3 regions of the Paenibacillus riograndensis SBR5 genome follow, and region 1 is predicted to be linked to each of the others. Evidence: riboswitches for the same ligand, from Rfam matches in the RefSeq annotation. Region 1 holds a riboswitch; each other region holds the start of a gene.
The links. Region 1 has a riboswitch for thiamine pyrophosphate ahead of thiC (phosphomethylpyrimidine synthase ThiC). Riboswitches for the same ligand answer to the same signal wherever they lie in the genome.

Region 1 (9,998 bases):
TCTGCGGGGTAATCGTCCCGTTCACCTTCAGCACAACCAGGGATTGATTGGCCTTGGATTGTACCGTCGCTGCTGCAGCCTGACCGGCCTCTGCGGGCAACAGCCCTCCACCGAGCAAAACTCCTGCTGCCACAATGCCTGCGCCCCATTTACGGGCCTGCTTCTTCATATTCTTCATAATAGTATCCCCTTCCGCTGGTATGTTGACAGCCTTGATGTGATTTCCATAATATCAAAGCGGCAGCTTGCTTGCTGTCCCCATTCACTCTTCCCATTATAAAGACATTAGAGATGGCGGTTGTTACAAAGCCCCTTACAATTTTTTAAGCTTCGCCGGTGATTCCAGGTCTGCTTATTACATTTCTTTAAACAAAATGAGAGATTTCGCAACCATTCGCAGCCAAAAAATAAAAGAGGCACTGCTCCGCTGTACCCAGCAGAAGAAGCGCCTCTTGACGAGTTTTGTTTATTTCAGCTCATACATTACGCTAAGCTGGGTTGAGACTCTGACTTCCCCGGGTTCAACGTAGGTGCCGCCGGCTGCATCTGCCACGGATTTGGCCATCGCTGCATTCTCCATATAAACGACCGGGTTATTGCCGTCATCGTTCTGCGTAACCGTAATCACTTGGCCCAGGCTCCGCTTGGCTGCTTTGGCAATGACTCCGGCTTTGGCATCCGCATTCGCCATGGCTTTCTCAATCACCTGCGCCTCTAAAGCGGAAGGATTCTCGATTGCAAATTGGGTATTTCCGATGTTGTTCGCTCCTGCCGCAGAAGCCGCATCGAGCAGCTGTCCAACCTTGTTCAGATCACGATAGGTGACCTTCAGCGAATGCTGGGCAATATACCCTTTGATCTGCTGACCCTCTTTTTCACTATAGGTGTAGTTCGGCTGCACGATGAATTGTGTGCTCTGGATATCCTTGTCTGCAATGCCCCAAGTCGTCTTCAGCAATGTTGAAATCTTACTGATCTTGCCTCCAATGATCTTCTGTGCTTCTTCCGCTGATGCTGCCGTAGCGTTAACCCCAATCGACAGATAGACGACATCCGGCTTGAGCGAGAGTTCACCCTTGCCGATGACACTCACAACATTTCTCTGGACATCCTCGGCGGCGTAAGCCTTTTCAGGACCTTGAATCACTCCACCCAAAGCCATACCTCCTATCATCAAACTTCCTGCCAGCATTACTGCTCCGAGCTTTTTACTCCATGCCTTCATGTTTGCCATCCCCTTTCGTTAATTGAAATTGTTGTTATGTACCCTCTAGACGGAGCGGCTTGGCAAAAGTTGCATAGCATCAATGGTTGCGTAAAAAAATTAATTAAAAAAAGCCCCAAAGGGCTTTTTGTCATACCATTTAAAAGTACGGTCCTGCAACAATTACTGGTTCTCAAGCTCTTCTTTGCTGACAAGACTTGTCAAAGCGGTTACAGCTTGATCCGCATCGGCGCCATCCGCGCTGATAAAAATCTCCGTGCCGGAACTGATCGCCAGGCTCATAATACCCATGATGCTTTTAGCGTTCACTTTTTTATCGTCTTTTTCGACGAATATCTCCGACGAGAATTTGTTAGCTTCCTGCACGAACAATGCTGCCGGCCGAGCGTGAAGACCCGTCTTCAACCGTACAACTACCGGGTGCTTTGTCATGAAACGCTTACCCCCTATTTGAGATCTGCCCAAAAATTTCACATTAATTTTATAATATTATATCATTATAACCTCAACCACACTAGAAAAAAAATATTCAGCCGCCCCGGACCTTATCCGCCAGCTCGTCAATTTTGCGGAGACGGTGGTTTACTCCCGATTTACTCACGGTACCCTTCAGCATTTCGCCGACTTCCTTAAGGTTAATATCCGGGTGTGCCAGTCTGATCTCAGCTACCTCGCGCAGCTTATCCGGCAGGCTTTCCAGTCCCACTTCACGCTGCAGCAGCTTGATGTTCTCGATCTGCCGCACCGCCGCGCTGATGGTCTTGTTGAGGTTGGCCGTTTCGCAGTTGACGATCCGGTTAACGGAATTGCGCATATCGCGCATAATCCGCACATCCTCGAACTTGAACAACGCTTGATGGGCGCCGATCAGACTCAGGAACTCGATAATCTTCTCGCCTTCCTTGATGTACAGAATGAAGCCCTTTTTACGCTCGATGCAGCGGGCATTCAGATGAAACTCACCCGCCAGCTCCACCAGAGCCTTGCAGTGCTCCTCATACATCGAAGCAATCTCCAGATGGTAGGAAGACCCTTCCGGATTGTTGACCGAACCTCCAGCCATAAATGCCCCGCGCAGATAAGCGCGCTTGCAGCAGTTCTTGCCGATAATCTCCGGATCGATCCCATCGGTGAAGATGAAGCCCTCGGAGACGATCCGCAAGTCCTTGAGAATCTCCTGGACACGGCTTGGAATTCGGACGATATAGACATTATTCTTCTTCAAACGCATTTTTTTACGCACGAGCAGCTCGATATGGACCTGGTAATATTTCTTAAGTAAAGAATATACCCGCCTTGCAATCGCGGCGTTCTCCGTCGAAATGTCGAGAACTACCTTTTTGCTTGAAAGCTGCACGGAACCGTTCATCCGGATCAGCGCGGACATCTCCGCTTTCTCGCAGCAAGGCTGGCTCTCCACCATCGTCAGCTCTTTTTTGGTAAGGGCCGCAAAAGACAAGGGGCTCACCTCTTTCATGTTCCTAAATAAACTTATCTGGAAGTCCAGTCCTGCACAAGCTGGTAAATATGATGACTGAGCTTATCTGTATCATGCCTCAGATAGGTCTTGAATAATACCAGCTTGTCAGCAATAACCTTATACCCGTTGCCATCCACGATCTCACGGTCAAGCTGTACCGGACGGGCACCCTTTTCCGCATACTTGACCTGCACCTGCTCGGGAATTTCCCCGTCGTTCACGATCACATAATCGAATAAATGCAATCCAACATGATCATAAACAGCCTGAAGATGGTCGCTGACGGTATAGTTGTCCGTTTCGCCGGGCTGGGTCATCACGTTGCAGACAAAAATTTTGATCGCATCCGAGGCTACAATGGCCTCCGCCAGCTTAGGTACAAGCAGATTGGGCAGGATGCTCGTATACAGGCTGCCCGGACCGCACAGGATGGCGTCGGCATTGCGGATCGCCTCCAGGGCCTCCGGCAGCGGCTCAACATCCTCCGGCTCCAGGAAGACCCGTTTGATGACACCGCCGGCTTCCGGAATTTTGGACTCGCCGGTGATAATGGAGCCGTCAGCCATCTCGGCATGCAGCACTACGGCTTCACCGGCAGCAGGCAGCACCCGGCCGCGCACGGCGAATAACCGGCTAAGCTCCCGGACTGCAGTAACAAAATCGCCGGAAATATCCGTAAGCGCCGCCAGAATCAGATTCCCCAGGCTGTGCCCGGCTAACCCTTCACCACTGCTGAAGCGGTATCTCATGATCTGGGCCATGAGCGGTTCTACATCAGCCATTGCTGTCAGTACATTGCGGATATCGCCGGGGGGCGGCATTTGCAGTTCACTGCGCAGTATGCCGGAACTTCCCCCGTCATCCGCCACAGTCACTATCGCTGTAATATCAAGCGGCTTTTCCTTCAAACCGCGAAGCATAACAGACAACCCCGTACCCCCACCCATGACGACGATACGCGGACGCTGTCCTTGTTCTTCAGCCACTATTGATCCCTTCTCTCTTAATGCCGATCACGCTCGGAATCCCGGTGGCTGACCGCTACCGCTTCCGTCTCGCTAACCCCCAGCATCTTGCCCAGATATTCTGATATCGCCACAGAGCGGTGTTTGCCGCCTGTGCAGCCAATGCCGATAATAATCTGGGACTTGCCTTCTTTCCGGTATTGCGGAATCAGGAAGTGAAGCATATCCAGCAGTTTGGTCAGAAATACCTGTGTTTCCGGCCATTTCATTACATAATCGTATACCTCGCTGTCCTGGCCCGTCTTAGGCCGCAGCTGATCCACATAATGCGGATTAGGCAAAAAGCGAACATCAAACACGAGGTCTGCGTCGATCGGAATCCCGTATTTGAAGCCAAACGAGGTAATGTTGACAGAAAGGGTGCTTTTGCCCAAATGGGAAAAACGTGAGACGATCCTTTCCTTCAGCTGAACCGGCTTCATGCTGCTGGTATCCAAACACAGGGTAGCTGAATTCTTCAGCTCCTCCAGCATTTGGCGTTCCAGACGGATGCCGTCAAGCGGCATGCCTTTGGGTGCCAGCGGATGATGCCGCCGGCTCTCCTTGTAGCGCTGTACCAGTACGGAATCCGTTGCATCCAGGAACAGAATTTCGAAGCCGATCGTAGACTCATCCTTGATATAGGATAGCGATTCCGACAAAGCTGTGAAAAACTCTCTGCCGCGCAAATCGATAACAAGCGCCACCTTGGCAATTTTCCCTTTCGACTGCTCTATCAGCTCGGCGAACTTGGGAATCAGCACCGGCGGCAAATTATCCACACAGAAGAATCCGAGATCCTCCAGGCTCTGCACAGCAATTGTCTTGCCTGCACCTGACATGCCCGTAATAATAATCAGGGTGGCTCCACCGGGCGGTGATTGTTCCAATTCGGTCATCGAAGCGCCCCCTCCCTATCCATAGTATATGAATAATTCCAGCTGCTTAAGAACGCAGCAAAAGACCTGCGGCACCGATAATACCCGCATCATTTCCCAGCTCGGCAGGCACGATTGTCACACCGGTCTGCAGCGGGGCCGGAGCCAGCTTGGCGAACACGCGGCGGACCTCGTCAAAGAGAATGTCTCCGGCTTTGGAGACACCGCCGCCGACGATAAACACTTCGGGATTCAGCACCGCTGCAACAGCAGCCATGGATTTGCCCAGATAGAACGCAGCACGGTTCACAATCCGCAGAGCCACTTCGTCTCCGGCCTTAGCCGCATCAAATACCTCTTTGGCTGCAATCTTCTCTACCATGGACAGCGAGGTGCGGTCGCCGCGGCTTACAGCATCATTAGCCATGCGGATAATACCCGTAGCAGAGGAAACCGTTTCCAGGCAGCCCATATTGCCGCAGCCGCATTGAATAGCTTCCAGGTCAGGCACTACAGAAATATGCCCTAGCTCGCCGGCAAGTCCTGCAAACCCTTGATACACCTTGCCGTTAATAATAATTCCGCCGCCGACACCGGTGCCCAGCGTGTAGCACACGCAGTTCTCCACACCGCGTCCCGCGCCGCTCCAGGCCTCGCCCAGCGCAGCCACATTGGCGTCATTGTCTATTTTGACTGGCTTGTTCAAACGACCTTCCAGAATGGATCGGATCGGCACATCTCTAAAACCTATGTTAGGCGCAAGGATGATAATTCCTTCACGAATATTCGTAAACCCGGCCAGGCCCGCTCCTACACCGGCAAGCTGATCCCAAGAGTACGGGGAGTCCTCCACAATCTGACGCACATACTTTTCGATATTATCGATGACGGCATCGACGCCATCCGCAGTCCCCGTAGGCCCCTCATAGGTATGCAGCAGGTTCCCTTCGGCATTGCAGATTCCAACCTTAATCGTGGTTCCACCTAAGTCAACGCCAACGTAGATACTTTCAGACATGTAACAAGCCACCTTTTTCTATGCTAAAATAGTTAATCCTACGTACCCACTATAATAGAAGGTACCCCTGCGGTCAAGGAAAGGCGGCACACCCGGCCATATAAGGCGGCTGGTATTTTTTATGCAAAAAGAAACGGCTTGGCCGTCCTCCAAAAGAGGCGGCTTCCGTTTCTCCAGACGTTTGAACTATGCGCTATTCCGACAAAATCCGTTTTTGCCCCTCCAGTGCGCGGATCGGCGCGATATTCTGGGTGAATTCAAGCGTGCCCATGTATTTTCCCGCTTCATCACGGACAGCGAAATAACGGATGTAGATAAATTTATCTTTGATGGCAATCCAGAAATCCTCAGCATCCTTGCGGCCTGCCTTGAAATCGGCCAATAGCTTTTCTACCACGTGCACGCTTTGCGGCGGATGGCAGTTCTGCACCGTGCGTCCAATGACCGCCTTGGTGCGGGCAAAAATACGCTCTTTACCATGCGAGAAGTAGCGGACTACGTCATTTTCGTCAATAAACGTCAGGTCGACCGGCAAATGGTTCAGCACTGTTTCCAGCTGATGCAGCGACAACAGACCCGTTTCGAAGCGGATAAAGCCCTGAGGAGCCACTCCTCCCTCCTGCGCTGGCGCTGCAGCGCCTTCCGGTTCCGGGGCACGCTCAGGAATCCATTCCTGCTCGGGCGCAGCCAGGCAGAAGCCAATTTCATCGCTTTCGCGGGCGATTTTGACCCATTCATCCTCAGTCAGTTTGTCGAGCGCCATCGGCAGCAGGATGTTTTCTTCCTTAAAAATCATTTCATTTACTTCCTGAATAATGTTCGCCAGCAGAGCACCAAGCTCCTCGGCTTCCCCGTTGTAAGAACTGAGCGCGGCTTTGGCCTGCTTAATCATGCTGCGGATACCGTCATCCACTCCCCACATCACCTTGGTGGGACCATAGATGCCGTATTTCTCAAGATAGGGAAACAGCAGATTCTCTTTGCGGCTGTAGTGCTTGTCGAGATCGAGCAGCAGGCTCAGATCCTCCAGCAGCTTGAACCTCATCTCTTCCGTGCCGCTTCTTAGGAATTTATCGGTATGAAGCTGGAGGCGGAAGTTCACAAGACGTTCAATCTCGCGGTTCTCCAGCTTGAAGGTGTGTACGGGATGCCCCGGCTGTTCCTCCGGTTTATTGGACCGGTGAATCTCCTGGATCGACCCTTTGAAAATGGCCGTGTGCACAGAGCACAGGCGCTGCACCTCCTCTACAGGAATCCCCTCTTCCGTCATCAGTGAATGCTCCATAGCCGAAATTTCCGCTACCGTAACATCGCCTACCGCTTCTGCAAAACGCGCCTTGACTTCCTCCACACTTTTTCCGGCATGCAGCTCCTTGATAATTTCCCTAAGCATGGCTTGGCGGCGTGTCTGCTCGGGAACATCCACTTCCCGGTTGTTAATCAGTTCGCTCATTGTACTCTCTCCTTTATTCACATAATCTCGAAGCCATGGCGTTCAAAAGCTTGCCGGACGATTTCGCGATTCATTTTCTTCATTGTGATTCCTTTGGACAGGGTCATGAACCGGCCTGCCGTCTGCAGCATGCCTGGCTTGGTGATATCGCGGAACCCCAGCTCCACCATAATATCTACGACCTCCGGATAACGGCTGACCAGCTCAAATATGGACTCATCCATGTTAAGGCCTTTGCTCATTGCGCTCTCCTCCTGCAGCTTAACCTCGGGCTAATTGATAACCTTTCTCAACACCAGCTTAGCATAGGGCACAGAGGCGGATTGTGATTGCAATCACAAATTCATAAACTTAATAACACTGACCAAATGATTGAATTGCCACGTGGATACGGAATGACATGTATATAGAAAAAAGCTGTCCCCTCCGCATGTTATAGCGTCGGAAACAGCCTCTTGGAAAGGTTGCTGCAGGTTATAGCATTCTGCTCAGCCTGGACGAATTGCGGATATCGTGCGAGATCCGCATGCTGCAAAATTTGGGGCCGCACATCGAGCAGAAATGCGCTGTTTTGGCGCCTTCCGCCGGAAGCGTCTCATCATGGTACTCCAGCGCGCGTTCCGGGTCCAGCGACAAGTGGAACTGGTCTCGCCACCGGAACTCGAACCGCGCCTTGGAGAGTGCGTTGTCCCGATCCTGCGCGCCCGGATGCCCCTTGGCCAAGTCAGCGGCATGTGCAGCGATTTTGTAAGTAATGACACCTTCGCGCACATCGTTCTTGTTCGGCAGGCCCAGATGCTCCTTCGGGGTAACGTAGCAGAGCATCGCTGTCCCGAACCAGCCGATCATTGCCGCACCGATTGCCGATGTAATATGGTCATAGCCGGGGGCAATATCCGTGGTCAGCGGACCGAGTGTGTAAAAAGGCGCTTCCCGGCAAAGCTCCAGCTGCTTATCCATATTCTCCTTGATCCTGTGCATCGGCACATGGCCTGGACCTTCCACCATCACCTGAACGTCATGCTTCCAGGCCAGCGCCGTCAGCTCCCCCAGCGTCTCCAGTTCAGCAAACTGGGCCTCATCATTGGCATCGGCGATGGAGCCCGGGCGGAGTCCGTCTCCCAGGGAAAAGGCGACATCATAAGTTTTCATAATCTCGCAAATCTCCTCAAAATGCGTATATAAAAAGTTCTCCTGATCATGGGCAAGGCACCAGGCCGCCATAATGGAACCCCCCCGTGAGACAATTCCCGTCATTCTGCCGGCCGTAAGGGGAATATAGCGCTTCAGCACCCCGGCATGAATGGTGAAGTAATCCACACCTTGCTCCGCCTGTTCAATGAGCGTGTCGCGGTACAGCTCCCAGGTCAAATCCTCAGCGATTCCTTTTACCTTCTCCAGCGCCTGGTAGATGGGCACTGTACCGATTGGAACCGGCGAGTTGCGGATAATCCATTCGCGGGTGGCATGGATTTTTGCACCGGTGGAGAGGTCCATAATCGTGTCGGCCCCCCAGCGTGTTGCCCACCTCATCTTCTCCACTTCTTCATCGATAGATGAAGATACGGCAGAATTTCCAATGTTCGCATTGATCTTGACCAGGAAATTACGCCCGATGATCATCGGCTCACTCTCGGGATGGTTGAGATTGGACGGGATAATCGCCCGGCCTGCCGCGACCTCGTCCCTTACGAATTCAGGCCGGGTGTTCTCACGGATGGCGATATACTCCATCTCCGGTGTAATGATCCCCTGCCGCGCATAGTGCAGCTGGGTGACATTGCGGCCCTCACGCGCTCTTAACGGACGCCGCTTCAAGCCGGAATAGCCTTCTTCCGGCAACCCGTCCACAGTTCTTCCGTTATCCCCGGGCTGCACGGCTCTCCCGGCGTATTCTTCTGAATCTCCGCGTTCCGCAATCCAGCATAACCGGTGCGGCGGAAGCCCCTTGCGGATATCGGTCTCTTGTCCGTCGTCCGTATAAATCCCGCTGGTATCATAGACACGCAGCGGCGCATTGTCCGAATCTCCCGCCACGCCCTCAGTCCGGCTGAGACAGATTTCACGCATCGGCACTTGAATATCCGGGCGTGAGCCCTCTACATACACCTTGCGGCTCGCGGGGAATCCTGAAAGGTTAACCTCTTCCTTCTTTACTGAATCTGACATTCTTATCTCCTCCTCTATGCCCTATGAGCAATGTGCAGATAAGATAATCACGCAGCAAGCCGAAACGGCTGCACCGTCCTTGCATAAGGAAGTTACCGTTTCAGCGAGAATTAAAAGGATAATTTATAGCGCAGAGCCTATAAATTCTTATAATTCAAAAAGCCGCTCCACCTGGAGCGGCTTTATTCAGGAACAGCCAAAGAAGGCTGCGCTAAAAAAGGTCCGACTCCACTTTCCTACGCTGGTATGATCCAGATCAGGTTCAAGGGTCCGGGAATCAGTTATCCCGTCTCAGCCTATTCAGGCTCCCCTAGTGGGTATCTTATCTAATTAAATACAATTTACATGGATTGGTATTTTGTGTCAATGAAATTTTTTGCTGACTGAGCGCCTCCGTTACTTATCCAGCGTTTCGCTCCAGTCATGCACCATCGAGCCTTCCAGATATTTCTCGGCATCCATGGCGGCCATGCAGCCGGTCCCGGCAGCCGAGATCGCCTGGCGGTAACGGGTGTCCTGCACATCGCCGCAAGCAAACACGCCCGGAATGTTGGTTTCTGTTGTACCCGGATTCACCACGATATAGCCGTTAGCATCGGTAGTGATCTGCCCGCCCAGGAAGGCCGTGTTCGGTGTATGGCCGATAGCGACAAATACGCCATCCGCTTCCACAAGCTCTTCAGCCCCCGTCTCATTGTTGCGGACCTTCAGTCCCTTCACCCCGGTATCCCCGATGGCGACTTCAAGCGGCGTGCGGTTCAGTGCCCAGGC
Region 2 (9,998 bases), 2.7 Mb from region 1:
TGTAAGGTGTAGTGTAGCCTTGCTTATAGTAGATCGTTACATTATTTCCGGCTGGAGTGGTCACCAGAGCCGCTGCGCTGAATGCCGACAGGTTCCCTGCGGCATCAAAAGCTTTTACCGTATAGCTGTAATTGGTCTGCGATGCTACAGTATTATCCGTATACGATGTGGTTGCTGATGTGCCTACTTTGACTCCGTTGCGGTAAATTTCATAACCGGTAACCCCGACATTATCCGTAGAAGCTGTCCAATTTACGAGCACACTGGATGCATTCTGCACGGTGGCTGTTACATTGCTTGGAACAGACGGTGCCTCGGTATCTACTACCGGCTGTGTTTTGGAATAGATTTTGGCCGAATTCGCTCCCACTGTTACGGTAATTTGCTTGCCGGTTGTTCCACCTGCCTGCACCGTTACCTTGTCGGAAGTATTAAGTTGATTAATCAGAACTGTTCCTGCAGTCAGAGAGCTTTCCGCGCGCAGCGGAATTGTAACTGTCTGTGAACCGCCCGATGCATTGCTGAAAACAGAAATGACTTCCTGTCCCACATTGGTTCCGCTGTCTATACGGCGCGAGAAGGCGTACAGATTCTGGGCTGACCACATTTCACGCTGGGTGCCTGTGCGCAGCGCCGGATTATTTTTGCGGATATCATTCAGTTTGGCAATATGCTTATAAGTGCTAGTATTCTCATTAAAGTAATTCTCCAAAACGTTGCCGCCCGCATCCCGCTTTACCATGGACCAGCGGTTCCAAGTATCAGCGATTCCGCCTGTCATAATCTGGCCGTTCCCGTTGCCTTTATTCTGTTCAGTCCCCTGAAAAACCACCGGTGTTCCACGGACCGTAAAGATAAAAGACAATGCGTTCTGCATTTTGTCTACATTGCCTCCGGCTTCCGTTAGGAAACGGTTGCGGTCATGATTGTCGATAAAGGTAACCATATGGTTCGCATTCCCGTTGTAATAAGAATCCTGAGCAAGTGTGCTCTTAATGTTGGAATCAAAGGACTGTCCGTAAGCGAAACTGTTCAGCACCGAGAAGAACAGCGGGAAGTCAAGCATGCCCCACTCCTTGTTGGGACCAACCCAGCGGGAGACAAATTCGGCATTGCCGTCAAAATTCTCACCAAAAGTATTAACTCCCAGAAGATTCTGCAGTTCACCGATATCCGTCGGCTTGATCAGCTTGGCGGCATCCACACGCGCACCGTCTGCTCCCGTGTAGTCAAACCACCCTTTAATGGAATTGAATATAGCCTGTTTGGCCGCAGGGACGTCAAGGTCGAGATCATCCAGCCCGCCAAGATCGTGATTCTCCATATAATCCTGAGCCCACTGATCATATCTTCCGTCAGCCAATGACCAGTTAATATCGCCATTATGGTGATACCAGGCCGGATTATTGAACGGAGCTGCGGGCTGCAGTCCTGGAATATCATAATAAGCCTGACTGCCCAGCATATAGTCTCCGATGTGATTCGGCACAACGTCGATAATAACTTTTATGCCGAGCGCATGCGCGGAATCCACCAGTTCCTTAAGCTTTTCTTTGGTTCCAAAGTAAGGATTGGCAGCATTGGGGTTTTTAACATTGTAACCGTGGTACGCTGTGTTTTTTCCTGTACCGTTGTTGTCACGACTTGTCACCTGCGGTTCTGCCACCGGAGAGATCCAAATCGCGGTATACCCCATGTTATGAATATAGGGCAGCTTGTCTATAACCCCTTGCCAATCGCCACCCTTCATATAGCGGAAATCCTCCTCCGAGTTTTCGCCGTAGCGGATAGCCGCACCGGTAGCATTATTGGAGGTATCCCCGTCATTGAAGCGATCTACCATAATTTGATAAATCGTGTCATTTTCAGTAACAGTACCAATGCTGGCTGCCTCAACCTGTGTAGGCGGAAGCACAAACAAGTTAGCCGTAATAGACAGAACAATGGACGTAATTAGAGCCGGAATAAGCCATAGTTTTCGTTTCATTCCTCATCTCCCTCTCATAAGAGCGCATATCGAACCTTACTGCCAGTGAATACCCTTACATAACTTACAAGACTATGCCGCTAGATAAGGAAACCGGTTTCCCTCATAAAAATTACCATGTATATGTATGCGTTGTCAAGCATAATAAATATCCCTCGCCGGAATGGAGAATTCCTATAGATTATTGGGTCCGTGGTCTTTACAGCCACCAAACATATAATGCAAATTATGGTTTTTATGTATATATATGCACAACTACCTCTGATTTCTGTCCGGGGCCCGCCAGCTGCTTAATCAGAGATATTTTCACCTCTATTTCTTTCGTGCGCCTACTATATTAGTTGAGCTAGAGAACTTGAAAGCTTGGGACGCAATGAAGCTCACCAGGACTAAAGCTAAGTGGAAAAAGTAAAACTAATTTGCTGTAATCCTGGCTACAGAAGGTTTTAGTGGGATTTTGTACACCTAATTCAGGAATATTCATCCCTTACGGCCGCTTTCAGCCGAATTAGTGGTACTTTTTCCAACATAGGAACTTCCACAAGCTAAGAGAGTTTAATTAGTGGTACTTTTTCCAACATACGATCCTCCATAAGCAAATGAGTTCAATTAGTGGACCTTTTCCCACTAGGGACGGCTGCCCGGTTCATAATTTTTGAGGGCTGAAGCCTGTCCGTTGCGTGGGTGCACAAGCTTCAGCTGCCAGGGCATTTTAGAATAGTTGAAAAAAAGCCCCCTCCATGAGAAATGGAAGAAGGCCTGTGAAGTAACTATGGACAAACTTTTGCCTCATACTGGAGCGCTTACCAGGACTGCTTACCTAGGCCGCTTATCTGGGGCGCTACCCGAGCCGCTTACCCGGGCGCCTATTCGATCCGCTACCCGATTCACTTACTGAATCGCTTGTCGTCCCCTATATGACCTGCTCATTTGGGCCGGTTATTTAAACACCGGTTCCCGGAACTGCGCCAGTTTGGCGGCAGAATCCTTTTCCACATCAGCATGGAGGCTGTTGCCGTGCGCATCCATAGTTACAATGGCCGCAAAGCCGTCAACCTGCAAATGCCACATGGCCTCCGGGATTCCAAACTCCATGAAGTCGACGCCATTCACCTTCTTGATGCACTCGGCATAATACTGCGCGGCACCGCCGATCGCGTTGAGATAGACACCGCCATGCTCCTGCAGCGCCTTAAGCGTCTTGGGGCCCATTCCCCCTTTGCCGATGACAGCGCGGATGCCGAATTTCTTGATAATGTCGCCCTGATACGGCTCTTCACGGATGCTGGTAGTCGGGCCTGCCGCTTTTACATGCCAGCCTTCCTCGTCCTTCAGCATGACCGGGCCGCAGTGATAGATTACCGCCCCGTTCAGATCCACCGGTGCTTCATGGTCCATCAGATACTTATGCAGCGCGTCGCGGCCGGTGTGCATTTCTCCAGACAGGATGACTACATCGCCCACCCGCAGGCTGCGGATGTCTTCCTCGCTGACCGGCGTGGTCAGCCGGACCTCCCGGGATTCCCCCGCCGCAGCTTCCGCCGGCTTCCCGGCAAGCTTCGCCTCAGCTTCAGCAGCCGAGAGCACGGCAGGTGCCGCAGGGATCGCCGCATCCTCGGAAACAACACCGCAGTCTGCTCCTTCGGCAGCAGCGCTGACTGCCTCAAGCACAGCAGCAGGTGCAGCACCGTCTTCAGCACCCACGGAGATTCCCGTGCCGCTCTCATACAGCCATTCCTGAATATGACCGGTGGACGGATCAACCAGGATGCCCTGGCGGCGGAATGCCCAGCAATTATAGGCCACAGAGACAAAAAAGCTGGCCGGAAGCCGGTTCATTACGCCGATTTTGCAGCCCAGGAGTGTGACTTCTCCGCCGAAGCCCATCGTGCCGATCCCCAGCTTGTTTGCATTCTCCATAATATACTCTTCCAGCTTGGCGAGATCGTCATTCGGATTGACATCCTCCACTTCGCGGAACAGCTGTTTCTTGGCCAGCTCATACCCCGTAGTCCGGTCCCCGCCGATGCCCACACCGATGAAACCTGCACTGCAGCCCTGTCCCTGAGCCTGATATACGGAGTGGAGGATGCATTTGCGGATACCGTCGAGATCGCGGCCCGCTTTGCCGAGGCCCTCCAGTTCCGCCGGGAGGCTGTACTGGATATTCTTGTTTTCACAGCCCCCGCCCTTCAAGATCAGACGAACATCCACGCCTGTTTCTTCCCACTGCTCAAAATGAATTACCGGTGTGCCGGCACCCAGATTATTCCCGCTGTTCTCGCCGGTCAGGGAGTCGACGGAGTTGGGGCGCAGCTTGCCGTTTATCGTTGCACGGATGATGGCGTTATGAATATCCTTTTTCATCTCAATCTGATTTACACCTACCGGTGTATGAATAATAAAAGTCGGCATCCCCGTATCCTGGCAGATTGGCGATACCTGAAGCTCAGCCATGCCGATATTCTGCGCAATGGTGGTGAGTGCGAGACCGGAGCGGGTGGCGCGGTCCTCCAGGGCGCGTCCTTTGGCTACTGCCCGGCGCACATCGCCCGGCAGATTGGTGGAGGTTTCAACAATCAGATCATAAACGCTGTCTTCAAAATGCTGCATCTTCAGTCCAGCTCCTCTCCATGCGTTTGTGGTTGTCCAAACTCTGTTACAATTAACTTTATCATAACATATTAAACCACGCATGAAAGGGGTTACTTTAAAATTGAATTACCATTTTTCAGCCTATTTGTACCGGCTCCAGTATATCCAGCGCTGGAGCCTGATGCGCAGCACCGCACCGGAGAACGTGGCGCAGCACTCGTTCCAGGTAGCCCTGCTGTCGCATATGCTCTGCTCCATCGGCAACGTCCATTTTGCCCGTTCGCTGAACGCCGACCGGGCGGCTGCAATGGCGCTGTTCCATGACGCCACCGAAGTCTTCACCGGCGATATCGCTACGCCGGTCAAGCACAACAACCCGCGCCTCCTGTCCAGCTTCCGCGACATGGAACGGATCGCCGCCGAGCGGCTTATAGGGATGATTCCGCCGGAGCTATCCTCCGTCTATGCGCCGCTCCTGCAGCCGCAGGACAGCCCCTCCGGCTCCGAAGATGCCCGTTTGCTGCGTTATGTCAAAGCGGCCGACCATCTCGACGCTTATTTGAAATGCGTCTGGGAGGTCGCCGCAGGCAACCGCGAATTTGCCGCCGCGAAAGTGCAGACCGCCGCGAAGCTGCGCGGGCTTGAGATGCCGGAAATGGAATATTTTCTGGCTCATATGGCCCCCGGCTTCGAGCTGTCCCTGGACGAGCTGTCTGCCGGAGCAGGCGGCGGACAGGCCCTGGAGGACGAAGGCACCCCGTGATGAGTAGTGGACAAGCTGCGCGTTAATGATCCTCCCTTTACGCTTGCAGCCCCAGCAGATCCCAATCCTTGAAGACCGGCTGCAGGCCGTTTGCCTGAAGCATGTCCGTAATTTCTTCTACACTCCGTTCATCCGAAATTTCGAACTGCGGAGTTCCGCCATCTTGGGTGTGTCCTCCCACTTCAGTGGAGACGCCTGCAGACATTTTGGTGATGCCCAGGTGGATCAGATGATTACGCAGCGGGGCAGGCTCCCGGGTAGACAAAGTAATGCCGGAACGGGGCAGAAACAGGCGGTAGGCCAAAATAATCTGCACCAGCGCCCGGTCCGTAACATCGCTATCCGGGTTGAACTCCCCCAAATACGGCCGGAAACGCGGGGCGGACAAGCCGATTTCACATTCCGGATACTTGTCCTGCAGATACCTCGCATGCATCGCGGTCATGAACGCCTCCTGCCGCCAGTCATACATCCCAAGGAGCGCACCGATGTTAACAGCGCGGAAGCCGGCCTGACAGCCCCGTTCAGGGGCATCCAGACGGTTGCGGAAGACCCTTTTGGGGCCTTTTACATGCAGCTTCCGGTACGTTTCCTGATGATAAACCTCCTGATACAGGGTCAAACCGTCCACTCCCGCTTCCCTAAGCTCCCGGTATTCCGCAGTGGACAGCGGATTCACCTCAATACTTACCGAAGGGAAGTACTCGTGCAGAATTTCTACGCATTCCTTCACATAAGAAGCCGGGCTCGCACTGCGCGATTCTCCGGTCAGCACCAGAAGATGGCGCAGGCCTGTGGAGGCGATCGCGATCGCCTCTTGTCTGACCTCCTCAGGCGTCAATCTTTTTCGCGGAAAATCATATATGGAGCTGAAGCTGCAATAGGTGCAGTGATTCACACAAAAATCAGCCAGATACATCGGTGTGAACAGCTGCATCACATGCCCGAAATGCGTACGGGTCAGCCGCTGCGCACGCCGGGCTATCTCCTCCAGACATGGCTCCGCAGCCGGGGACAGCAGGGCCAGCAGGTCGCTTTCATCCAGGCGGTCCTTGCATAGTGCCCGCTTCACATCCTCTACCTGGAACTGCTGCCACAGGCTCTCGTAAGGAAGCTGCTCCAGACGGGTCAATGATTCATAAAAACTCATGGTTCTCCCTCCTTTCAGTTAGGCTTAGAATCACTTCAGAAATCCGGTCAAAGGCGAAGAGGCGACCGCATTCTCTTCCACCGGACCGAGTCCAGCCAAATAGGCCTTGCGGCCCGAAGACACTGCTTCACGGAAGGCTTCAGCCATCAGCAGCGGATCACGGGCGGTAGCGATAGCCGTATTGAGCAGCACAGCGGCGGCCCCCAGCTCCATCGCTTCCGCCGCTTCGGACGGACGGCCGATACCGGCGTCAACAATAACCGGAAGATCCACCTCCGAGATGAGAATGCGGAGCAGCTCTTTGGTCCGCAGGCCGCGGTTCGAGCCGATAGGTGAGCCGAGCGGCATAATTGCGGCTGCTCCAGCCTCTTTCATCCGAATTGCAGCGGAGAGGTCCGGGCTCATATACGGCAGCACCACAAAACCTTCGGCGGCCAGTATCTCCGTAGCCCGGATGGTCTCCAGATTATCCGGCAAAAGATATTTCTGATCGTTAATGACCTCGATCTTGACCCAGTTGCCAAGGCCTGCGGCTCTGGCCAGCCGGGCGATCCGCACCGCTTCCCCGGCGGTGCGCGCCCCTGACGTGTTAGGCAGCAGGGTCATATGGGGAGGAATATGGCTGACAATATTGTCGCGGCTCTCGGGATCTACGCGGCGAAGGGCAACCGTGATCACCTGTGAGCCTGAAGACGCAACCACCTCGGGAATCAGCGTATTCCGGCTGTATTTGCCGGTGCCGATGAACAGCCGGCTTGATAATGTGATGCCGCCAATCACTAATGGATCTAACATAAACTCGCCTCCTGGTATGGAATAGGATAATAACTGCCGGGTTTGCTGAATGAAGAGCTCCACGGGACTGAAACATTCCCATTAGCCCGCACCCGAAAACCCGCTTCAGCCCCCGCCTACAAAATGCACCAGCTCCAGCCGGTCCCCTTCGCTGAACGATGTCCCGGCGTAATGCTCCCTGTTCACAATTTCCCCATTGCGCTCCACGATCACAAGCCGTCCGCTCCATTCGGGCCGGCTGAGCAGATCCGCTACCGTCCGGCAGTCTTCCGCTATCTCCAGGGCTTTGCCATTGATGATCAGATTCATGCCTTCTCACCTCCTTTGCGTTATGACATCCAGAGCGGCCCGAACCGGATGAGACTGACTCCCGCTTCAAGCCTCCCGGACCGCCAACCGGTAAGCACGCGCGGCGGCCACAGGGTCTTCCGTACTGCAAATGCCGGACATGACCGCAATCCCGGCTGCGCCCTGCCGGATCACCTGAGCGGCATTGCCCGGCTCTATGCCGCCGATGGCAATCAGCGGCATACGGCTGCGGCGCACCGCTTCCGCCAGCAGCCCCAAACCGCGCTCCTGCTGACCGGGTTTGCAGGCGGTAGGAAAAACATGGCCGAACAGGCCGTAGTCGGCCCCATGCCGGCCCGCTTCCGCAGCTTCCGCCGCGGAATGCACCGACCTTCCCAGCCGCAGGCCGGGAGCGGCGGCGCGGGCCGAGGCCGGCGGCAGGCTGTTCCAGGCCAGTTGAACAGCGCCTGCACCGGCGGCCAGCGCAACATCCAGCCGGTCATTGATGACCAGGCTGGAAGCGGGAACCCCCGCAAGCAGCAGCTGCTTCGCCATGTCCAGCAGCTCCAGGGCGGGCCGGTGCTTTTCCCGGAGGTGGATGTAGTCCACGAGCGGATATACAGCCGCTGCTAGATTAATGAACCTTCCCGGCTCCAGCTTCCCGTCCGAGATCAAATGAATCTCCGCCACAGCTTCACCTTCTTTTCGCTATATTCTTGGAGCAGGCCGGACACACAAAAAAACCGCCCCCGATAGGAGGCAGTCATAAATTTGTACAGGAATACGGGCGTATATGGATACAACCCCGCTGCAGTTCATTCATTCTCCGCTTTCCTACGCTGGTTTTAACCAGATCAGGTTCAAAGGGTCCGAACGGAACGTTCGTCTCAGCCTTGCGGCACCCCTAGGGACAATTCCAATATTCAGTTGCTGACGTGGTTCATATTAACATATAATTCCTCGGAAAAGCTATCCCTTTTGCCGAAAAACTGCTTCCCTGGCACTTGGCATGTGCAGCAAAAAGAGCGGGCCGCGAGGGCACGCTCTTTTTGCTGCTGTATTTTTAAGCAAGCCTGGTTTACACATCGGCTCTTAGCCGTTGACAATTTCCCCGCCATTGACATGCATTACCTGCCCGCTGACATAGGATGAATCCTCCGAAGCCAGGTAGACATAGGCTGGAGCCAGCTCTTCCGGCTGTCCCGGACGTTTCATCGGCTGTGTGCCGCCGAACTCGCTGACCTTTTTGGCATCAAACGTAGATGGAATCAGCGGTGTCCAGATCGGGCCCGGAGCTACGGCATTGACACGGATGCCTTTTTCCGCCAGATTCATCGACAGCGAGCGGGTGAAGCTGAGAATTGCGCCTTTGGTCGACGAATAGTCCAGCAGCTGCGGGCTGCCCCGGTAGGCTGTGATCGATGTCGTGTTGATGATCGTAGACCCTTTCTTCAAATGCGGCATGGCGGCTTTGGTCAAATAGAACATGGAAAAAATATTGGTGCGGAACGTCCGCTCCAGCTGCTCCGAGGTGATATCCTCAATCTTGTCCTGCGGATGCTGCTCGGCGGCGTTGTTGATCAGAATGTCGAGTTTGCCCAGGCCTTCCACTGTTTTGTTGATCAGATCCTGGCAGAACGCTTCTACCCCGATGTCACCGGCTACCAGAATACACTTCCGGCCCTCCTGCTCGACCTGGCGTTTCGTTTCTTCGGCATCGGCATGCTCATTCAGATAGGAAATGACCACATCCGCACCTTCTTTGGCAAAATGAACGGCAACCGCGCGCCCAATGCCGCTGTCGCCTCCCGTAATGAGCGCCGCCTTGCCCAGCAGCTTGCCTGCCGCTTTATAGCTTGAGGTTTCAAATTCCGGGCGCGGCTTCATCTCGCTCTCAATTCCGGGCTGCCGGTCCTGCACCTGAGGTGGCAAAGTTTTTGTGGATTGCTTGTTGTCTGGCATGATCCATTCTCCTTTCGCTGTGCAACTTTTTTGGGAAGTAACCACATCGTATTAGGATGGCTTCTGCGTCATCAATTATACAATCGCTTTACGTTATGTTACTTACCACACTTCCAGGTGATCCAAACAATTTCCAGAACAAAACGGCTTCGCCGTCCTTACAAGGATGGTACCCGTTTGAGCGAGAAATAGAAGGATTAGAGCGTGTACATATATACAAAATCACCTTGGCGGGTAAATAAGGGTCCTGAAGGTTACGAAACCCGCATTTGTTGTATATCATGCAGGATTTTCGTCCATTTGGTGAAGCCGCGCTCATATTGTTGTACAATTCACAAGATTTTTGTCCGTTTAGCGTACTTAGGACACAGATTGTTGTATAACGTACAAGATGTTAGCCCATTCGGCCTGTTTAAATCACACTTTGTTGTATTCCGTGCAGGATTTTCAAGGGTTAA
Region 3 (9,998 bases), 3.5 Mb from region 1:
TGCAGAATCTGACGCGCGGACTGTTCTCCGGGGAAGGATTTTTCATTATTGAAATCAGCGGCAGCGGCACTGTGTTCCTCTCATCATTCGGGGCCATTCATGCAATCAATCTGGGACCGGGCGAAGAAATGATCATCGATAACGGGCATCTGGTGGCTTGGCCGGGTTATATGGATTACAAGGTGGAAAAAGCCGCCTCCGGCTGGCTCAACAGCTTAACGAGTGGTGAAGCGCTGGTCTGCCGATTCCGCGGCGAAGGCGTAGTACTGGTGCAGTCCCGCAATCCGGGCAGCTTTGGGACATGGATCAAATCTTTTGTGCCCTCCAGACCTTAGACCTAATAAACCTAATAAAAACGGCATTCCAGAGCACAGTATACGGGCTCTTGAAATGCCGTTTTATGGTGTGTACATGCTGCCGTCTACATTCTCCGCCTTTCATCCGTAAGCATTATGCGTACAGCCGGCTTAAGAGACAGCCTGACAAGACTTCTCCCCTTTGCAGCCGCTTCGTTTGCATGAATTGTAGGTGCCTTTGAAATCCAGCCGGTGATCGGTAACGTTAAAGCCGTATTCCCGTTCCAGCCGCAGCTCCAGCTCAAGGAGCCAATCGTCCTTGATTTCCTCCAGCCTGCCGCACACATTGCAAATCAGATGATGGTGCATATGGGCATGATCATCCCCCCGCAGATCATAGCGGGCTACGCCATCCCCAAAATTCATCTTCTCTACAATATGAAGCTCACACAGCAATTCCAGGGTACGATATACTGTTGCAAGTCCAAGATGCGGATAGCTGTTCTTCACCAGCATGTAGACCTCTTCCACGCTCAAATGATCCTTCTCATTATCTAGCAGAACTCTGACGATAGCCTCGCGCTGTGGCGTTAATTTATAATGATGCGCAGCAAACTGCTGACTGATATTAGCAATCGGGTTCACGTGTAGTCTCCCACCTTTCCGGAAGCGCAATCTGAGATTAATTAGTAATTGTTACGATATAAGCATAACAAAAATATCCACCAAAGAAAAGAGCCTGACAACATTATAACATTCCGTACCGGTAATCAGCACTAGAGGAAATATCCTTACCGCATTGCTGTTTCAAAAATCAATGTAAGGGTTAAACTTTCATAGATATTAAATTTAATTGCCTGCAACCTTTCCATATTCTGAGTCGTCTGAGGTGTTGAACAAGGCTAAGCAGCCTGAATCCTACAGACAAAGGTGGAAATACAATGAACTTCAAAAAAAGCGCTTTTGCAGCGGTGACCAGCGTATCGCTTCTTACTTTTTCACTTGCCGGACCCATCTTTGCCGCAGACAGCAGCTTTAAGGATATCAACAACGTAACCGGCAAAGACAAAATTAATTCCCTGAAGGAGCAAGGATTGATCAAAGGCATCTCCGACACCCAGTTCCTGCCCGGCTCCAAAGTAACAACGGCTCAAGGAGTCCAGTTTATCGCTGGAGGTCTTCAACTGAGCCTGGCGGCTATCGACTTCAACAAGGCTCCACTCGCCAGCAGCACCTTCACCAAGGTGAAAGACAATGCCTGGTACGCGGAAGCTTTCGTCAACGCCCATTACAACGGGATCGAAATCGCTGCGGATATTGATCCCTCGAAGCCAATGACCAAGGAATTATTCACCAACCTGCTGGTTCAGGGCATAGAAAAGGTTGGCAATCTGCCGATGATCAATATTGTCCCTGCAGATATCGCCGACGCTGACGCCTTGGAGCCTTCTTTCCAGGGCAGCATCCAGCGCTCGCTGAAATACAACATCAACACACTGGATGCAAACGGCAAATTCAATCCGAAAAAAGAAATCACCCGCGCCGAAGCAGCCGTCATGCTCTACAACGCACTGGATTACCTGAAATCCAAAACAAATACCGCGCCACAGAGCTAGACGAGGCTCTGCAGTCCACCCCCCTCCCCTGGGTATGGACTGACGAATTGGTAGTTCAAAAAGGCAGTTCCGGATTTTCCGGACTGCCTTTTTGGTGTCATATTGAACAAAAGTACTGATACATTTACTCTGCCTGGCCAGATTAAATTTCCTCACCGCTAAGCCGGTTCAGGAACTGCAGTGCGCGCGGATGGGTTGTATGCTCCAGCACCTGTTCCGGTCTGCCCTGCTCCAGAATTACACCGCCATCCATCAAAATGATCTGATCCGCCACATCCGCAGCGAATTTCATCTCATGGGTGACGATGACCATCGTCATGCCTTCAGCCGCAAGCTGCTTGATTACCTTGAGCACCTCGCCTACCAGCTCGGGATCAAGCGCCGAGGTAGGCTCGTCGAACAGCAGCACCTCCGGCTCCACGGCCATTGCCCGCGCTATGGCTACGCGCTGCTGCTGGCCGCCGGATAATTGATGCGGATAGGCATCCGCCTTGTCCGCAAGGCCAACCTTCGTAAGCAGCTCGATGGCCCGCTTGCGAGCCTCTTCCTTGGTGCGTTTTTGGACGGTAACCTGGCCCTCCATCACATTGCCCAAAGCGGTCATATGCGGAAACAGGTTGTACGACTGGAAGACCATCCCGGTCCGCTGGCGCAGGGCCAGCACGGAACGCTGCGGGATTTTGCCTCCCGCCGTGAATTCCAGCTTCATATCGCCCAGGGTCAGGCTCCCCCTGTCCGGCTGTTCCAGAAGATTGAAGCAGCGCAGCAGGGTTGTTTTGCCGGAGCCTGAAGGACCGATAATAACCAGTACCTTGCCGTGCTCCACGGTAAGATCGACACCCTTCAGCACCTGGAGGGGACCAAAGGATTTATGCAAGTCACGGATTTCAATCATAGGTGCTCCTCCTTATCTTGCCGAGTAACGGTCAAGCCGCTTCTCCAGGTAATTTTGCAGAACCGACAGCACGGAACAGAACAGCAGGTAGAACAAAGCGGCTTCACAATAGAGCAGCAGCGGTTCATAGGTGGTCGCCGTTATCTGTTGGGCTGTTTTGAAAATTTCCACATAAGTGATAGTCGCGGCAAGCGAGGTGTCTTTGACCAGGCTGATAAAAGAATTCGACAAAGGCGGAACCGAAACACGCGCTGCCTGGGGGAGAATGACTCTCCGCAGCGCTTGGCCCCGGGTCATGCCTACGGAGAACGCAGCTTCCCACTGGCCCTTATGTATGGACAGAATTGCAGCCCGCACAATCTCGGAGGAATAAGCCCCCACACTGAGCGTGAACCCGATGGTCGCAGCTATAAACGGATCAAGGATAATCCCCACCGCCGGCAGCCCGAAGAAAATAATAAACAATTGTACAAGCAACGGCGTTCCCCGGATAATCCAGACGTAGAAGCGGGCGATCAGCCTCGGCAAAGTCCAGGGCGAAAGCCGGATAAGTGCGGTAAAAATAGCCAGCAGCAGACCCAGAATAAAAGAGACTACTGCGAGCGGAATGGTAAAAGCCACCCCGGCTTTGAGCAGGGGCAGCAAGGAATCGAGGAAAATTTGTATTTTACGGTCATCCATTGATCAGACATCCTTTTCGGACTTCGGGCGGCCGGAGCCGCCAGGTCCATCCGTTATTATTTGGAAACGTCAGCACCGAAATATTTCTCGGAAATTTTCAGGTACGTGCCGTCACTTTTCATAGCTGCCAATGCTTCGCTTACTGCCGCTACCAGCTCATCGTTGCCCTTAAGGAAGACAGCGGCGCTCTGGGAACCCTCGGCGATTTCGTCGACAACCTTAATTTTAACATCCGGCTTCTGCTTCTTCAGATCCAGGTAGGACAGCCCGTCATTCACGGTTGCATCAATCCGGCCGGAGGTCAACAGGTCAATCGCCTGGTTGAAGCCGTCGGTGACCACAATCTCTGCCCCGTTCTCACGCGCGATATCGGACAGGTTGCTGGTAAGGGACTGGCCGGCTTTTTTGCCTTTCAGATCCGCAAAGGTCTTGATGTCTTCATTCTTCTCACCAACGATCAATACCGCCTTGGAGACAATGTACGGATCGGAGAAATCATATTTCACCTTACGCTCATCCGTAATCGAAACTTCATTGAAAATGACATCAAAGCGCTTGGCATCCATCCCGGCAAAAATGCCGTCCCATTGGGTTTCGAAAAATTCCGGCTTCACTCCCAGCCGCTTAGCCACCTCTTCAGCGATCTCCACATCAAATCCGGTAAGCTTGCCCGAGGCATCATGGAAAGTAAACGGTGCATAAGTGCCCTCGGTTCCAATACGCAGCTTGCCGCTTGCTTTGATCGCTTCCAGGCTGTTCTGTTCAGCGGGCGCTGAAGCCTCTGCAGTCGGAGCGGCCGATGATTCGGCTGCTGTATTGTTTCCTGCCGCATTATTGGTATTATTGCCGCAAGCCGCTACCAGTACCACCGTTAGCAGCATCAGGATAGTCAGACTAAGTTTTTTCATAAAAGTTAACCCCTCTCATCATCTCTGTATATACCGGCTGTCTGCCGGCAAGTTGAATAGTAACACCGGCATGTCAGCGGAGTCAAGGACTTTTCCGATAATATACATCGGAATTATAATGTAAACGTTTTAATGGTGACTGCCCAGCGGATTCATGCACCGGATTGTGTTAGTTTGCCCAAAAACCTGCAAAATCCGCACGACGAGCTTCCTTCTCGGTCTACTGGGCTGCTGCGGACAAGAACTTCCCCCGAAACTCATAGATTCTAATCTTTCGAAAAAACCCCGTTAACACCTATCCGGTGAACGGGGTTCTTATTTAAGAAAATCATCCGTGCATGATTTCAGGCTGCACCTTGGTCTTAGAACTGTCTTTGCCGCCCCTGCTTCCTCTCCGCAGCAGCAGACCCAGCACAGCACCTCCCAGTGCTACGAAGATCATAATGTGAAAAGTGTCATCAAACCCTTTGACAAGTACAGTATGTGCAGCTAGCTTTAACGCATCCGGAGAAGCATTCGCCGCATTCTTCCCGGCCGCAGCTGCAGCTTCCTGCATTTCCGCCGCGCGCGCTGCCGCTCTTGAGGTCAGAATAGTGACCAGTGTCGATACCGCCAAAGCGTTGATTACCTGCTGCATCGAGTTGGTCAGAGAAGTAACCCGGTTGACCAGGTGGCTAGGCGCCTTATTTAAAAGATGCGTATTCATAGGCATCACCATCATCCCCATGCCCGCACCGCACATAAACAGAGGCAGGATCAGGTCTTTGCCCTGTGTGGCAAGATCTACATGCGAATATTGGAACAAGGCGCCTGAGACAAGGCTAAGGCCGCAAACCACCAGCCAGCGCACACCGATCCTGTCGAACAGAATCCCGGCAATGGGCATCATAAGTCCGGATGCAATGGCTTGGGGCAGCATCGTCAGTCCGGTATCAAAAGCTCCGAAGCCGCGGGCCTGCTGGAGAAATTGCGGAAGCAGAAACAATGCGCCGTATAAGCCGAACTGGGCAATCCATTGTACAAGAATGCCTGTGCTGAAATCGATGGAGCGCAGAATCCGCAGTTCCAGCAGCGGTGTCTCTGAGCGAAACTCCGCAATGACAAAAGCGATCAAGGCCAGCATACCCACGGATAACCCGATCAATGTTTTGTCCGAGGTCCAGCTGTCCGCACCTTGGCTAACCCCGTATGACAGGGAGGCAAAGGCCAGAGGCCCTAGAATCATCCCAAGCTTATCCATTCCAGGCACTTGGCTGCGCACCGATTGGGGCAGCTTCCGGGAACCGATCAGCAGACAGATGATACCGATGGGAATATTAATGAGGAAAATCCAGCGCCAGGAATGATACTCCACGAGCCAACCGGACAGTACAGGGCCGATGGCAGGAGCAAACAGCACAGGAATACCCATGATCCCCATAACTACGCCAACCTTGCTCTTGGGAGCCAGCTTATATACGTAAGCCATCCCAACGGGAAGCACACAGCCTCCCCCCAGTCCCTGCAGCACACGGAATGCGATCAGCCATTCCGCACGGCTAGGGGTGGCACAGAGGATGGAGCCGATGGTGAATACAATAACTGCGGTCAGAAAAACAGTTTTGGCTCCAAAGCGGTCAGACAGCCAGCCGGACAACGGGATCACTGAGGCCTGAGCCAGCATATATCCGGTCACAACCCATTGCAGTGTATTTAGCTCTGTATGAAAATCCTTGACCAGTGTGGACAATGCTACATTCATCGCCGTGCTGTCCAGCACCACCATGAACACACCGGCAATAATCGCCAGCAGCGGAACCAGAATGCTTAACAGACGAAAATCCGCATCCGACTTCAATTCTTGCTCCATCTTCTATCTCCTCCTAAATTGAACCGCGCCGGTATGTGTACATTGACCTTTGCGCAGCTTTTTCTATATAATAAATGATGCCAACGGACAATTGTCCGTCATTGCATTTTCAGTTTACGGACAATTGTCCGCACTGTCAATTACATTTTCATATTTTCTGTAATATAGATGCTGCATATCTGAAAGGAGCCTGTCATGAATTCAAATGAACCAGACAGAAGTCCAACTACAAAACCAGCAAAAGAACATCCGGGAGCTTCCAGGGACTATCAGGACCCTTATATCCAGCGGATTCTTGAGGCTGCAGAGGCGCTGTTTGAAGAAAACGGCCTGGAACCGGTCAGCATGTACGGTATCGCCAAGAGGGCGGGGATCGGCCAGGGTTCACTGTACCGCAGATTCACGGATAAAGGCGAAATCTGCTCCGCCCTGCTCTCAACCAGCTCCGAGCGTTTTCTTTCCCGTCTTGAACAGGAGCTGCAAGCCACCACGGGAGCTTCCAACTCACTGGAGGACCTGCAGAGCAGTATTGAGCAGGTCGTTGATTTCATTGACCAGCATGCCGAGCTGCTGCAGATGATCAAGTCCGAGTTCACCGGCAAAAAACAGCTCACTCAGTTTGAGCATCCGATTTTCCGGCGTCTGAACGAAGTGATGACCCAGCGCCTCCGGCGGGCAGCGGATGATGGTTTGCTGATTGCAGTTGATCCGCAATTTGCCGCTACCGCCCTGATTGCCGTACTAAGTCCTGATCTCTACCTCTACCAACAGAAGCTGCACAACTCTACCAAAGAGGAAATCTCCCGGGGGGTCCTCGCGCTGTTCGTCACTGGAATCCAGCGAGCCTGACCTTCCTGAGCGTTGATCCTTTGACAACACGGCTGAATATGCTATATTAATTAGCAATTGCGAATTCAATATTGACCTGCTATTTCACTAGGGGAGTCTGCCGACTGAGATGAAGCGTGAAGCTTCGGACCCTTGGAACCTGATCTGGATCATACCAGCGGAGGGAAGTGGAACAGAAACGATCAGCGGTGCCGCTATACGTCTACTGCCTGAACCTTTCAGACCCATTTGTCTCCACTCGGAGACAGATGGGTCTTTATTGTGTTGCCGCGCAAATGAAAGGAGGCTTAGCTCATACGAATATGATCTCAATGACGGATCTGTCCTATTCTTTCGGCACATCTCCAGAAACTCCGGTATTCAGCGGCCTGTCAATGGATGTGCGCCAAGGGGAATTCATTTCTCTGGTCGGTGCCAGCGGCTGCGGTAAAAGCACGCTGTTTAAAATCATTGCCGGATTGCTTCAGCAGACCGGCGGTGAGCTCAATATTCCCGGAACGATATCCGCCGATCCTTCCTCTCGTTTGGGCCGGGTTGCCTATATGCCCCAGCAGGATCTTTTGCTGCCCTGGAGAACCGTGCTCGACAACTGCCTGCTGCCCTGGGAGCTGAACAGAACAGGCAGCAAAACGGAAGCTGTAAGGAGTATCCGCAATATGCTGGAGCGTTTTGGCCTGGCAGGTACAGAGCAGCGTTATCCGCACGAGCTGTCCGGCGGAATGCGCCAGCGGACCGCTATGCTGCGGACACTGGCTGCCGGCCATAAGCTCATGCTTTTGGATGAGCCCTTTGGAGCACTGGATGCCATCACCAAACGCGGGCTTCACCGCTGGCTGCTGGAGCTGTGGGGCAGTCTGGAGCAGACCGTGCTGTTCATCACCCACGATCTGGAGGAGGCGCTCCTGCTCAGCGACCGGATCTATCTGATGTCCGGCGGCGCTGGCGGCGGTGTTCAGGAATTCCCGGTAGATCTTCCGCGCCCCAGACATTACCGCTTGAACTATGACCCTCATTTTGTTGCTTTACGGGCGGATTTGGAACGGAGGCTGTATGAGACGTACATATCTTAGAACATTTTTACGCGAATATGGCCCCTTCGCCCTGCTGGTGCTGCTGACTCTTGCCGCCTGGGAATGCGCCGCCCGGTTGAAGCTTGTCCCTGCCTTCATTCTTCCGGCCCCTACGGCCATATGGAAGGCTATGCTGGATCAGAGGCTGCTGCTCTTTGGAGAACATTTGCCCGCTACACTGCAGGAGGTGCTGCTGGGTTTTGCGCTGTCCGTGTGCTGCGGTGTGCTGCTGGGTACCGGAATGCATATGTTCTCTCCACTGGAGAAAGCGCTGTACCCCTTGCTGGTTATCAGCCAGACGATTCCGCTGATCGCGCTCTCCCCTATTTTTATTATGTGGTTTGGCTATACGTTGTGGAGCAAGGTGGCTGTGGTCTTTCTGACCGCTTTTTTTCCGGTTGTCATCGGCACTTATGACGGTTTGCACAAAAGAGGTGCGGTGTACAAAGAGCTGCTGCTTACACTAGGTGCGAACCGCTGGCAGATTCTGCGGAAAACCCAGATCCCCCCTGCATTGCCCTCGCTGTTTTCGGGACTCAAGCTCTCTATTGTCTACTGTGTGATTGGCGCTACAATCGGGGAATGGCTGGGCGGCAGCCGGGGACTCGGGTATTTCAGCCGCCGGATGGCGGGCAATCTGCAAAGTGCAGAGATGTTCGCCGCTGTGTTTCTTTTATCGGCACTCGGTATCGTTCTGTTCCTAAGTATTAAGCTGCTCGAAAACATTATTTTGCAGAAAAGAGGCATTCATCGATGAACATCTTTCCTTCAGAACATCCCGTTAGTAAAAGAAAGCGCCCCTTGCTCTCCCTGTCGCTGCTTCTATCTCTTGCCCTTGCGGTAAGCGGCTGTGGAGGGGACAACCATGCTGCTCCCGCCAGCTCGGCTTCAGCAGGGAACGTTGACCAGCCCCACAAGCTGACAATTATGCTCGACTGGTATCCGAATGCCGTCCACTCCTTCCTGTACGCTGCGCAGCAGAAGGGCTATTTCGAAGATGAAGGTCTGGCTGTGGATATCCAGATGCCCGCGGACAGCAATGATGCCCTGAAGCTGGTAGCCGCCGGCAAAGTCGATCTAGCCTTAAGCTACCAGCCGCAGGTGCTGATGGCCCGGGGGGAGCAGATTCCGGTGAAGTCCGTCGCCGCCATCGTCCGGCATCCGCTGAACCATCTGATGGTACCGGCGGACAGCGGGATCAAAAGCCCGAAAGAGCTGGCAGGCAAAAATGCCGGATACTCTTCGATTCCCCTGTACGAAGCCATGCTGAAAACAATGGTCAAAAGCGATGGCGGCGATCCGTCGGCAGTGAGGCTGACCGATGTGGGTTTTGATCTGATTCCGGCCATTTCGGCCGGGCGGGTAGACGGAATTATCGGCGGATTCATTAATCATGAGCAGCTGATTCTGGAGAAGGAAGGGCATCCGGTCATTTCGCTGAACCCTACGGATTACGGCGTTCCCGACTACTACGAGCTGGTTCTGGTGGCAAGCGATCTGGGCTTGCAGAATGCTGAAGGCTACATCGGGAAGTTCATGGCGGCGGCACGTAAAGGGCAGCAATTTGTGGCAGAGCACCCGCAGGAGGCGCTGGACCTTCTGATGGCCCATGAGGATGCTACCGCCCCCCTTGACAAAGATATCGAAACCAAAAGCCTGAAGCTTCTGCTTCCCTTGATGGATGCCGGGGATGAGCCGTTTGGCTATCAGGACCCAGCCTCATGGGAGAAGGTTAAGTCCTGGCTGAATGAGAACGGACTGCTGCATGGCCGGGTCACGACGCAGGACGCTTTTATGAATTTGTGAGATGTGCTGCATTTTTATACAATGGATT

Region 2: it holds a riboswitch for thiamine pyrophosphate, as region 1 does, so the genes downstream of both, PRIO_RS11590 (thiamine phosphate synthase) here and thiC (phosphomethylpyrimidine synthase ThiC) in region 1, are expected to answer to the same signal.
Region 3: it holds a riboswitch for thiamine pyrophosphate, as region 1 does, so the genes downstream of both, PRIO_RS15095 (ABC transporter ATP-binding protein) here and thiC (phosphomethylpyrimidine synthase ThiC) in region 1, are expected to answer to the same signal.

The regions. Positions count from the first base shown of each region.
Region 1 is NZ_LN831776.1:170,667-180,664, reverse strand. Features, by position in the region: gene PRIO_RS00875 (PdaC/SigV domain-containing protein) at 1-178, opposite strand, end outside; gene PRIO_RS00870 (SIMPL domain-containing protein) at 467-1,225, opposite strand; gene PRIO_RS00865 (HPr family phosphocarrier protein) at 1,388-1,657, opposite strand; gene whiA (DNA-binding protein WhiA) at 1,755-2,684, opposite strand; gene PRIO_RS00855 (gluconeogenesis factor YvcK family protein) at 2,717-3,652, opposite strand; gene rapZ (RNase adapter RapZ) at 3,709-4,608, opposite strand; gene PRIO_RS00845 (ROK family glucokinase) at 4,655-5,605, opposite strand; gene PRIO_RS00840 (DUF438 domain-containing protein) at 5,799-7,058, opposite strand; gene PRIO_RS00835 (DUF1858 domain-containing protein) at 7,076-7,300, opposite strand; gene thiC (phosphomethylpyrimidine synthase ThiC) at 7,533-9,227, opposite strand; TPP riboswitch at 9,444-9,549, opposite strand; gene trxB (thioredoxin-disulfide reductase) at 9,624-9,998, opposite strand, start outside.
Region 2 is NZ_LN831776.1:2,868,142-2,878,139, reverse strand. Features, by position in the region: gene PRIO_RS11620 (alpha-amylase family glycosyl hydrolase) at 1-1,987, opposite strand, end outside; gene PRIO_RS11615 (fumarate hydratase) at 2,927-4,600, opposite strand; gene yfbR (5'-deoxynucleotidase) at 4,704-5,345, shown strand; gene thiH (2-iminoacetate synthase ThiH) at 5,383-6,495, opposite strand; gene PRIO_RS11600 (thiazole synthase) at 6,526-7,290, opposite strand; gene thiS (sulfur carrier protein ThiS) at 7,396-7,599, opposite strand; gene PRIO_RS11590 (thiamine phosphate synthase) at 7,666-8,268, opposite strand; TPP riboswitch at 8,393-8,494, opposite strand; gene PRIO_RS11585 (SDR family oxidoreductase) at 8,671-9,540, opposite strand.
Region 3 is NZ_LN831776.1:3,634,961-3,644,958, reverse strand. Features, by position in the region: gene PRIO_RS15135 (TIGR00266 family protein) at 1-335, shown strand, start outside; gene PRIO_RS15130 (Fur family transcriptional regulator) at 468-941, opposite strand; gene PRIO_RS15125 (S-layer homology domain-containing protein) at 1,238-1,912, shown strand; gene PRIO_RS15120 (amino acid ABC transporter ATP-binding protein) at 2,055-2,807, opposite strand; gene PRIO_RS15115 (amino acid ABC transporter permease) at 2,820-3,488, opposite strand; gene PRIO_RS15110 (amino acid ABC transporter substrate-binding protein) at 3,545-4,396, opposite strand; gene PRIO_RS15105 (DHA2 family efflux MFS transporter permease subunit) at 4,725-6,245, opposite strand; gene PRIO_RS15100 (TetR/AcrR family transcriptional regulator) at 6,441-7,094, shown strand; TPP riboswitch at 7,174-7,277, shown strand; gene PRIO_RS15095 (ABC transporter ATP-binding protein) at 7,370-8,164, shown strand; gene PRIO_RS15090 (ABC transporter permease) at 8,145-8,921, shown strand; gene PRIO_RS15085 (ABC transporter substrate-binding protein) at 8,918-9,970, shown strand.